DNA from 3 places in the Paenarthrobacter sp. C1 genome. Region 1 is predicted to be linked to each of the others. Evidence: riboswitches for the same ligand, from Rfam matches in the RefSeq annotation. Region 1 holds a riboswitch; each other region holds the start of a gene.

Region 1 (3,613 bases):
AGCCGTGGACCGCGAATTCCTTGATGCCGTAAACGAAGGGCGCCATGGTGACCACGGACAGGACAATGCTGGACACATCCACCCGGCCGGGGTTGGCGTCCTTGGACTCGGGAATGAGTACCCGGCCAAAGGCAAGGAGCGGCAGAAGCAGGAATGCTGCTACCAGGAAGACGGCGCCCCACCAGAAGTGCTCCACCAGCCAGCCGCCGAAGATGGGACCGAGGGCTGCGCCGCCGGAGAATCCGGCAGCCCATACAGCGATCGCGAGCCGACGGCGGTTGGGGTCGATAAAGATGTTCCTGATCAAGGACAACGTTGATGGCATCAGCATGGCGCCGAAGACGCCGAGTGCAGCGCGTCCGGCAATAAGCCACTCCGCGGACGGAGCGAATGCCGTAGCAGCCGAAACCGCGGCGAAGCCTGTGCTGCCGATCAGAAGCAACCGGCGTCGTCCGATCCGGTCACCAAGGTTGCCCATGGAGACCAGGAGCGCAGCGAGCACCAGCGGGTAGGCGTCAACGATCCACAGGAGCTGTATGCCGCCCACGTCCAGCGAGCGGGCGATTTCCGGCAGGGCAAAAGTGAGCGCGGTGTTATCGACGGCCACCAGCAGCACCGGGAACATCAGCAGTGCCAAGGCCGTCCAGTCGCGCCACGGTGCAGCCGGGCCCGTCAAGGGGGCGGCGGAACGGGGTGCTTGGGTTGAGGACGGCGAGAACATGCCTCTTACTGTACCGTCCAGACGGTATAGTTACAAATTCAACCCCCGCAATTCTTTAGGGAATGATGTACACATGCCACGAAAACCAGTTGCCCGGGACGCCGTCCTGGATGCCTACGAATCCCTCCTGATCGAGGTAGGGGAGCGGGCCGCTACCCTGGATGCCGTCGCCAAGAGGGCCGGTGTCTCCAAGGGCGGGCTCCTGTATCACTTCCCCAACAAGGAAGCCCTGATCAGCGCCTTGCTGGAACGCCTGGACGATTTGGCGCAGGAGGACATTGAGCAGATGAAGGCCGCGCCGGACGGTTCCGCCGCCTACTTCATCCGGTCCTCCCTCTGGGCCGACACCCCCATGGACAGGGCCTTCGTAGCCGCCACCAGGCTCGCTGAAGTAGCCCATGAGGAAACGCGGCGGCGCTTCGCAGGAATCCAGCAGCAGTGGCTTGATGTCCTGGCCGAAGACGTAGGACCGGAGATCGCCAAGGCCGTCAGCTACATGGGCGACGGCCTTTATTTCAACGCGATGTTCGAGGGCGGGCAGGGGGCCGGCAACGCCGGCCGGGAGGCCGACGTCGAAATCCTGCTGGGGGTCCTGGACCGCCTGCGGAAGTGACTGCTCATCCATTTGCCGCAGGGCCTTGCACGTAGGACAATTAAGCCTTGTGGCGTGCCCAGCGTGGCGCCCACAGACAACTGAACATGCCTTTGATCTGCGGCGGGAGAGTCCTGCAGGCACGTGATGCAGGCGCCGTAGGAGCAAACCCTCCCCAGGAATCTCTCAGGCCCACGCACCGCCGCGGCGAGGCAACTCTGGAAAGCAGCAGGCACTCCACGCCATTGACGTGGGATGCTGTGCTCACCGACGGTGCAAGCGATTCGTTGTGCGGACAACACGCGGAAACTCTCAGGTCCAATACAGAGCGGGGAGGAACCCGAGCCGCTGTGGCGTACCCAAACGCCGCCCAAGTATTGGAGTTCCTTCGTGACGGTTAGTTCTGCCTCCACCACCTTCGTCGATCGGCATATCGGCGCCCGCCGCCAGGCCGACATTGAGACCATGCTCAAGTCCGTTGGCTACGACTCTGTTGACTCGCTGGTCGACACTGCCGTTCCGAACGACATCCGCCAGGACGTCGCCCTCACCTTGCAGAACGCGCTGAGCGAAGTCGAGGTCCTGGCCGAGCTGCGCAAGCTCGCCTCCAAGAACAAGACCGCGGTCCAGATGATCGGCCAGGGCTACTACGACACCATCACGCCGCCGGTCATCCGCCGCAACATCCTTGAGTCCCCGGCCTGGTACACCGCTTACACCCCGTACCAGCCTGAAATTTCGCAGGGCCGCCTTGAAGCACTCCTGAATTTCCAGACCATGGTCCAGGACCTCGTTGGCCTGCCTATCGCCAACGCCTCGCTGCTTGACGAAGCAACCGCCGTGGCCGAGGCCGTCCTCATGATGCGCCGCGCCAACAAGAACAAGGCCGTGCAGGACGGCAAGACTGTGCTCGACGCAGACTGCCTCCCGCAGACCATCGCCATCGTCAAGGGCCGTGCTGAAGCCCTCGGCTTCGAGGTTGAGGTTGCCGATCTTTCAGCCGGCCTTCCGGAAGGTGCCATCAACGGCGTCGTCCTCCAGCAGCCCGGTGTTTCCGGCCGCGTCTTCGACCACTCCGCCGTCATTGCCGAGGCCAAGGAACGCGGCGCACTGGTCACCGTTGCCGCCGACCTCCTTTCCCTGACGCTCATCACCCCTCCGGGTGAGCAGGGCGCTGACATCGCCGTGGGTTCCGCCCAGCGCCTGGGTGTCCCGCTCTTCTTCGGCGGCCCGCACGCGGCCTACATGGCCGTCCAGAAGGGTCTCGAGCGTTCCATGCCGGGCCGTCTGGTGGGCGTTTCCAAGGACGACGCCGGTGTCCCCGCCTACCGTCTGGCCCTGCAGACCCGCGAACAGCACATCCGCCGCGAGAAGGCCACGTCCAACATCTGCACCGCGCAGGCGCTGCTGGCCATCGTCGCCTCGATGTACGCCGTCTACCACGGCCCCGAAGGCCTGAAAGCGATCGCCGAGACCGCCCACAGCCACGCCCGCACGCTCGCAGCGTCCCTGAAGGCTGCCGGCGTCGAGGTCCTCCACGGTTCGTTCTTCGACACCATCACCGTCCGCGTCACGGGCAAGGCAGCAGAGATCGTCGCCGCCGCCGAGGCCAAGGGCATCAACCTGCGCGGCATCGATGCCGACACTGTTGGCATCTCGGTTGATGAGACGACTACGTCCGACATCGTCGGCAGCCTGCTCGATGTCTTTGGCGCTTCGGTCACCGATGCCGCCGAGGACTTTGCGCTGGAGGCTTCCGTTGAGCGCACCAGCGCATTCATGCAGCACCCGGTGTTCAACACCCACCGCTCCGAAACCCAGCTCCTGCGCTACATCCGCAAGCTCTCTGATCGCGACCTCGCGCTGGACCGCACCATGATCCCGCTCGGTTCGTGCACCATGAAGCTCAACGCCACTGCCGAGATGGAAGCCATTTCCTGGCCGGAGTTCGCCTCGATCCACCCGTTCGCTCCGGATTCCCAGACCGAGGGCTGGCGTGAACTGATCAGCGACCTCGAAGCGCAGCTGACCGAGATCACCGGCTACGACCAGGTCTCCATCCAGCCGAACGCCGGCTCCCAGGGCGAGCTCGCAGGCCTGCTGGCCATCCGCGGCTACCACCTGTCCAATGGCGACGACCAGCGCAACGTCTGCCTCATCCCGGCGTCCGCGCACGGCACGAACGCTGCCTCGGCAGTGCTGGCCGGCATGAAGGTCGTGGTGGTGGCCACCGCTCCTGATGGCACCATCGACCACGTTGACCTGAAGGCCAAGATCGAAGCCCATCGCGACGCCCTTTC
Region 2 (3,613 bases), 180 kb from region 1:
CACCCTGGCTGTTTCCAAGCTGAACCTGACGTCGATCGGCAGCCCGGCCAACGCCTCGCTGAACGCCGTCTTCGTGGACGGCAAGGGCGCCGCTGTGGCGCTCGGTTCCGTGCCGGTGACGGCAGGCGCGGCAACGGTGAACCTCAAGGTTCCCGCGGCGGCAGCTGCAGGTACCGGCACCCTGGTGCTGACCGCCGTCGAAAGTGGAACGGTGGTGAAGGCTCTGATCACTGTGGCGGACAGCGGACCGCAACCGCCCCAGTGCACCCCACCCACCAAGCCGTCCAAGTGGTACGACATCGTGGGCTGGCTGCGGTATGCCTTCGCCTGGTTGGACTACCAGAAGTGCTTGAGGGGCTGACCACTCCCGGCAAAAGCAACATAAGCAGGGCCCTCCACGCAGCCAGCGTGAAGGGCCCTGCTTTTGCGTTCGGGAAGCCTACTTGGTGGCCGGCTCCGGCTCGGCCGTCCTCTCAGCATCCCGCTGCAATTCGGCCTGGAACGCCGCGTAGCGTGCCAGGTGCGCGGGCCGGCGCCGAAGGATGATCCACGCGACCCCCAGAATCACAAACCACACGGGGGTGGCGAGCAAGGCAATCAGGGTGTCCGGCTGGGTGGTAAGGGCCCACAGCACGAAAGCGAAGAACGCGAACACCACCCACACCATCACCACGCCACCGGGCATCTTGAACGCTGACGACTCGTGCAGGTGTGGCCGGCGCTTCCTGAAGGCAAGGTAGCTGGCCAGGATGATCGACCAAACGAACACGAAGCACACCGCGGACACTGTGGTCACCATGTCGAAGGCCTTGCCAACGTCCTGGCCGGCGTACATGAGCACGACGCCGGACAGCAGCAGGACGCAGGACAGGAACAGGGCGTTGCGGGGTACTTTGCGTCCGGAGAGGGCGCCAAACACCTTGGGCGCGTCGCCCTCCTGGGCGAGACCAAACACCATGCGGGACGTGGAATAGATGCCGGAGTTGGCAGAGGACATGGCAGATGTCAGCACCACGAGGTTGACGATGGTGGCCGCTGCGCCGAGGCCTGCCAGGGAAAACATCGCGATAAACGGGCTGTGGCCGGCGGCGAACTGCGTCCACGGTGTGACGGACATGAGGATGATGAGGGCACCGACGTAGAACAGCAGAACCCGGATGGGGATCGAGTTGATGGCCTTGGGGAGGTTCTTCTCCGGGTCCTTGGCTTCGGCAGCGGTGGTGCCCACCAGTTCGATGCCCACGAACGCGAACACGGCGATCTGGAAACCGGCCACGAAGCCCATGAACTCGTTCGGGAAGAAGCCGCCATGGCTCCACAGGTTGGAGAAACCGGCCGGACCGGCGTCGGACTCGAAGCCGCTGAAGATCATGAACAGGCCAACGATGATGAGCGCAGCGATAGCCACGATCTTGATGAGCGCGAACCAGAACTCCGTCTCACCGAAGGCCTTCACGGTGGCCAGGTTCAGGAGCAGGAGAATGCCGATGGTGATGAGTCCCGGAACCCACAAGGGCAGGGAAGGCCACAATTCCTTGGAATAGCCGGCGATGGCGATCACGTCGGCGATCCCGGTAATGACCCAGCAGAACCAGTAGGTCCAGCCGGTGAAGAACCCGGCCCAAGGGCCCAGGAGGTCAGCGGCGAAATCGCTGAAGGACTTGTAGTTCAGGTTGCTGAGGAGCAGTTCGCCCATGGCACGCATGACGAAGAACAGCATGAAGCCGATGATCATGTACACAAAAATGACGGATGGGCCGGCTGCGGAAATGGTCTTTCCCGAGCCCATGAAAAGGCCGGTGCCAATCGCTCCACCGATGGCTATGAGCTGGATGTGGCGGTTGCTGAGCTGGCGTTCAAGATGGGGTGAACCGGCACTCGCGGAAGGATGAATCGTCAAAGGAACTCCGTCGTTCAGGCGGCACAGGGTGCCGCATTGATTCGGGTTCCTCCCCGCTCTGTACGTGGACCTGAGAGTTTCCGCGGGCATGGGCCTGCTTGCACCTTCGGTGAGTCCGGTGTGGCCGGACTGCTTTCCAGAGTTGCCTCGCCGCGGCGGTACATGGGCCTGAGAGATTCCTGGGGAGGGTTTGCTCCTACGGCGCCTGACGGGATGTACCGGCAGGACTCTCCCGCCGCAGATCAAAAGCGCGCACACCCTTGCGGGTGATGCAGCTCACACAGTAACGAAGGCTGGCAGGCAACGCAAGCCTGTGACGGCTAGAGGCCCAGGATGCTGCGGGCGATCTCGTCAGCGTCGCGCAAGGTCCGCTGGCCGCTGGCATAGGCCCGCCCGGAGCGGGGACGGGCTTCGGCGGCAATGGCATTGCCCCACTGCGACGCGGACAACTGCAAGCCCAGAACGTACATGTTTTCCGTGATGGATCCGTTGGCGGCAAGGGGACGGTAAGGGTGCGGCTCAACGTCCAGGCCGGTGGTTTGCATGGGCGTCCCCTCCACACTCATCATGATCTTGGTCCGCACCAGGCCGTCGGCCATGAGCTGCTCGAGCAGCGGAGAAATGTTGATGCCCACCCTGTTGGCGGGTGACATCGCTTCGATCAGGGTGCGTGCTTCAGCGGGCCCCTCGTGGACCCAGGGTGACGCCGCCCGGAACACTTTTGCGCCACGATCGACGCTGAACTTGGGGTCCGGTCCCACAAAACTCACGACGCCGGCACGCGCCAAGGCGGCCAGCTGCTCCGAACGCAGCGCAGGAGGTCCGCTGGCCAACCCTTCGACAAACGACTCGAACCAGCCGCGCAGCCCTGCCAGCCAGGACTCGTCGGTGATGCCGCCGTCGGCTACAACGGTCTTGAGGATGGCACGGCCGGTGTGGAGCGCGCCGATGGCCATCTTCACGGGGTCCGATTCGCCCAGCGCCGAACGCCGCGCGTCGTCGTCCAGGTACGCGGTGATCGCAGCATCCAGGTCACGCCGTGACGCGAACGTCCGGCCTGCCAACGGCGCCGCGAGCCCGCGCAGGTTCAAACGCCGTGATGCCGCCACATGCTTTTCAACCAGGACCTCCACGTCGCTTTCCCAGTTTGCCGTGGTGTGGGCATGCGGTTGGAGCGCGTCTTCGAGGTCGGCCAGGAACTGCGCCGGGTCCTTGATCGCGGCCGGCTGGGACCGGGCCAGCGTCGAATAGTAGGCCCACAGCGCGTCCCGGTGCAGCAAGGGCCACAGGTCATGGTCGAAGCCGGGCTGGATGCCTGCGGCCCGGAACCGGTCCACTGCGTCCTCGGTCAGGTAGCGCATGGTGATGCTGCGCGGGTAATAGCCCTCCAAACCGGCCTTCGCCCGGTACGGCGTTCCCCTGCGTGACGCGGCGATGATCCTGGGCTCCCGGCCCGAGGCCCGGTACTCCAACACCCCGGCACCGGGCGCTCCGGCTTCAAGGAACTTGCCGCCGCGGCCTTCGGTCAGCTGGCCCATCACATCAAAGAAGTTCAAGCCCATGCCGCGGACAAGAACCGGCTCATTGTCCGGCACAACCTGCCAGTCAACGTCGGCGGGCGGTGCCGGCGGGAAGTACAGCAGGCCCAACTCGTCAGCTGCGCGCTTGAATAATTTCTGCTCCGGATTCAGCCGTGACTCGATGTGACCCAGA
Region 3 (3,613 bases), 1.2 Mb from region 1:
GCAACAGCTGCGTCTCTGAACGATGCGTGTTGAACACCGGGTGCTGTAGGAAATCAGAGGTGCGGACTACGGATTCGGGCAGTTCGAACCCGGAGGCGTCCCCCACCGGACCGGCACCAAAGGCGACGGCTACCGCGGAGAGGACTTCCGGCGTCGTGGTTTCATCAACCGAAACCCCAACGGTGTCGGCGTCGATGATCCGCAGGTTGATGCCGCGGGCTTCGGCGGCGGCGATGACCTTGTCTGCCTTGCCGGGGACGCGGACGGTGAGGGTGTCGAAGAAGGAATCTGAGACGAGCTCGCGGCCAGCCTTCACAAGTGTGGTGGCGAGGGTGCGGGCGTGGCCGTGGACGGTTTCGGCGATAGCCTTCAGGCCTTCAGGGCCGTGGTAGACCGCGTACATGGAGGCCACGATGGCGAGCAAGGCCTGTGCCGTGCAGATGTTGGACGTGGCCTTTTCGCGGCGGATGTGCTGCTCGCGGGTCTGCAACGCCAAGCGGTAGGCGGGGACGCCGGCGTTGTCCTTGGAGACGCCGACGATACGGCCCGGGAGCGTCCGCTCCATGCCTTCACGCACGGCCATGTAGGCCGCGTGCGGGCCGCCGAAGAACAGCGGAACACCGAAGCGCTGAGCAGTTCCGACGGCGACGTCGGCACCTTGTTCGCCCGGGGGCGTGATGAGGGTGAGCGCCAGCAAATCCGCGGCCACGGTGACCAGTGCGCCACGTTCCTTCGCATCGGAAATGACGGCGGAGTGGTCGAAAACCCGGCCTGAAGCACCAGGCTGCTGGAGCACGACGCCGTTGATGTCGCCGTCGGGCAGACCGGCGGAGAGGTCCGCGACCTCCACCTCGAAGCCCAGCGCCTCAGCACGGCCCTTCACGATGGCGATGGTCTGCGGAAGGAGGTCGGCGTCCAAAACAGTCTTGCCATCCTTGGCCGTCTTGTTCTTGTTGGCCCGGCGCATCAGCAGCACGGCCTCGGCCACGGCGGTGGCTTCATCCAGCAGGGAAGCGTTCGCCACGGGAAGGCCGGTGAGATCCTGCACCATGGTCTGGAAGTTGAGGAGCGCTTCGAGGCGGCCCTGGGAAATTTCCGGCTGGTACGGCGTGTAGGCCGTGTACCACGCGGGAGCTTCCAGGATGTTGCGGCGGATGACCGGGGGCGTGACGGTGTCGTAGTAGCCCTGGCCGATCATCTGGACCGCGGTCTTGTTCTTGGATGCGAGCTTCCGCAGTTCGGCGAGGACCTGCACCTCGGTGAGGGCATCCTGCAGTTTCAGGGCCGTGTCCTGGCGGATGGAATCGGGGACGGCTACGTCCACCAGGCCGTCGACAGAGTCGTAGCCGATGGCCTTGAGCATGGTGTCAACGTCGGCCTGGCGCCGGGCGCCGATGTGCCGGTCCGCGAAAGCGGTGGGGGTTGATTGAACAGTCAAGAGGAACTCCATGATTCAGGCGCCCACTGAGCGCCACGATGATGTGGGTTCCTCCCCGCTCTGTATTGGACCTGAGAGATTCCGCAGGAATGGTTGCCTGCTTGCACCGTCGGTGAGCCCGGTTGCCCGAACTGCTTTCCAGAGTTGCCTAACCGCGGCGGTACATGGGCCTGAGAGATTCCTGGGGAGGATTTGCTCCTACGGCGCCTGACTGGATGTACCGGCAGGACTCTCCCGCCGCAGATCAAAAGCGTTGCGTCACGCGAGTGACACGCTTCACACCATAGCGTGGGGTTTCGCAAAAGTGCAAGCAAGCGGCCCCTACCCGTGCATGGCCTCGTGGATCTGAAGGGCGAACCAGAGCTGGGCCACCGTGGAGGTTTCACCCATGTCCAGGCCCGTCAGCTCACCGATTTTCCGGATCCGGTAGATGATGGTTTGCCGGTGCGTGAACAGGGTTGCCGCCGTCTTTTGCCAGGACCGCTGCGAGTCCAAATACGTCCGCAACGTGACAATGAGATCGCCTTCCTGGCTCTGCTCGTAGTCGAAAACCGGACCCAACAACCGCCGGACCAGAGCCGTTCCCTCCTCAACCCCGGTCAGGCCCAACCAGGACGGGCCCTGGGCATAACGGGCCAAACCCAGCTTGTTGGCCCGGGCCGAACCGAGCGCCCAGAGGGATTCCTGCAACGCGCGTTGGATATTCGCAACGGCTGCCGGCGCACTTATCCCGATCGCGGCATCCACACCGGCGCAATGGACCAGAACTTCTTCTGCCGTGTCCGCCGGGACCACCACATGGAACCTGTTGTTCCGCTTCAACGACGCCGACGCAACCCCGTGCCGCCACAGTTCGATGTGCACGTTTGCCAGCCTGTCGCCGTCGTCCGCTGAGGACCCGTCCGCAGCCATGGAGGCGAGCAGGAAGCGCTGTGGCGGAACGTCAAAAGCTGCGAGCCGGCTCTCTATCTCGGCCGCGCCCAAGCGCCCGTCCATGGCCTGGAGCAAGAACTCACCCGCTAGGCGGTGCCTGCCTTCCAGCGACAGGACGATGCGCGAAAGCTGCAGTCCCAGCACGGTGGCCGCATGCAGGAGCACGACGGCGTCCGGGTGCGGTTCGCCGTTGGGCAACACCACCAAGAGCGCATTCGCGTGGGTGGGGATATCCATGGTCAGGACGTGCCTGCCCCGAACGCGGTGCCACTGGAAGTTCTTCCCCGCCAACGACACCTGCCCGGAGAGTGGAGCCCACTCGTCGGCGAGGAAGACCGGAAGCGGCTCGCCTTCGGGGTGCCAGGGATGGAGGCAGCGGCGATCCACCACGAAGAGCTCGGAGTCAAGCTCCGTCGCAAGCCGCTGTACGAGGCTCTGCCAGTGGTCCTCGGAAGCTCCAGCGGTCCGGAGAAGGTCGTAGACCCTGGCCGTTTGGCGCAGGCGGCGCGACTCTTCCAGCAAGGACGCCTCGGCGACGGAGCGGGCGATGGCGATGAACGGCAGCGGGTAGGGGATGTTGATGAGCGGCAACGGCAGGTGGTCGCAGGCCTCCAGGAACTCCGGCAACAGCTCCGGCGCGTGCATCTTCTCTCCGATGGCCAGGGCGCTGGCACCGCTGTCCATCAGCGCCTTCGCGAGCGCCACCTGGCCCTCAGCGTCCGCCGGGATGGAGAGGCCGTTGGTCATCATGAGTTCGCCGCCCGTGACCCACTCCCAGAGTCGCGGGAGGTCGGACGTGTGGGCCCAGGTGATGCGGTTGTCGAGGCCTGCGGCGCCTGCGAGGAGCGCCAGGCCGAGCTGTGGCTCAGCAACGAGTTCAGCGACGGTGATTGCCACGCCTTGGCCTCCCGGGATGTGCCGGATGGTCGCCGGCACCGTTTAGACAAATGTATATGCAACTTAATCATTTGTAGTCGATCTACGGATAGTCGGAGTGACGCCGGTCACCCAAGAATTGAATGACTACTTCCCAGCTCCCCAAGAGCACTCACGAGAGAGGGTTGCAATGAGCGCAACAAGCAACCTCATTGACGATGCCCCACTGACCGCGTTCCACAAAAAGCTGACGTTCTTCGCCTCCGGCGGTCCGTTCATCGATGGCTACGCGTTGTCGATCATCGGCATCGCCCTGATCACAATGACCCCCGGACTGCAGCTGAGCACCGGGGAAATTGGACTGAT

Evidence for each region. A riboswitch is a leader RNA that binds a small molecule or an ion and turns the genes downstream of it on or off. The one in region 1 is predicted to bind glycine.
Region 2: it holds a riboswitch for glycine, as region 1 does, so the genes downstream of both, cycA (D-serine/D-alanine/glycine transporter) here and gcvP (aminomethyl-transferring glycine dehydrogenase) in region 1, are expected to answer to the same signal.
Region 3: it holds a riboswitch for glycine, as region 1 does, so the genes downstream of both, gcvP (aminomethyl-transferring glycine dehydrogenase) here and gcvP (aminomethyl-transferring glycine dehydrogenase) in region 1, are expected to answer to the same signal.

What each region holds. Positions count from the first base shown of each region.
Region 1 is NZ_CP186052.1:964,806-968,418, forward strand. It holds gene ACNAOU_RS04690 (MFS transporter) at 1-721, opposite strand, end outside; gene ACNAOU_RS04695 (TetR/AcrR family transcriptional regulator) at 795-1,334, shown strand; glycine riboswitch at 1,428-1,525, shown strand; gene gcvP (aminomethyl-transferring glycine dehydrogenase) at 1,704-3,613, shown strand, end outside.
Region 2 is NZ_CP186052.1:786,148-789,760, reverse strand. It holds gene ACNAOU_RS03875 (ExeM/NucH family extracellular endonuclease) at 1-361, shown strand, start outside; gene cycA (D-serine/D-alanine/glycine transporter) at 440-1,900, opposite strand; glycine riboswitch at 2,047-2,145, opposite strand; gene ACNAOU_RS03865 (FAD/NAD(P)-binding protein) at 2,221-3,613, opposite strand, start outside.
Region 3 is NZ_CP186052.1:4,507,074-4,510,686, forward strand. It holds gene gcvP (aminomethyl-transferring glycine dehydrogenase) at 1-1,438, opposite strand, end outside; glycine riboswitch at 1,587-1,685, opposite strand; gene ACNAOU_RS21120 (PucR family transcriptional regulator) at 1,760-3,268, opposite strand; gene ACNAOU_RS21125 (MFS transporter) at 3,438-3,613, shown strand, end outside.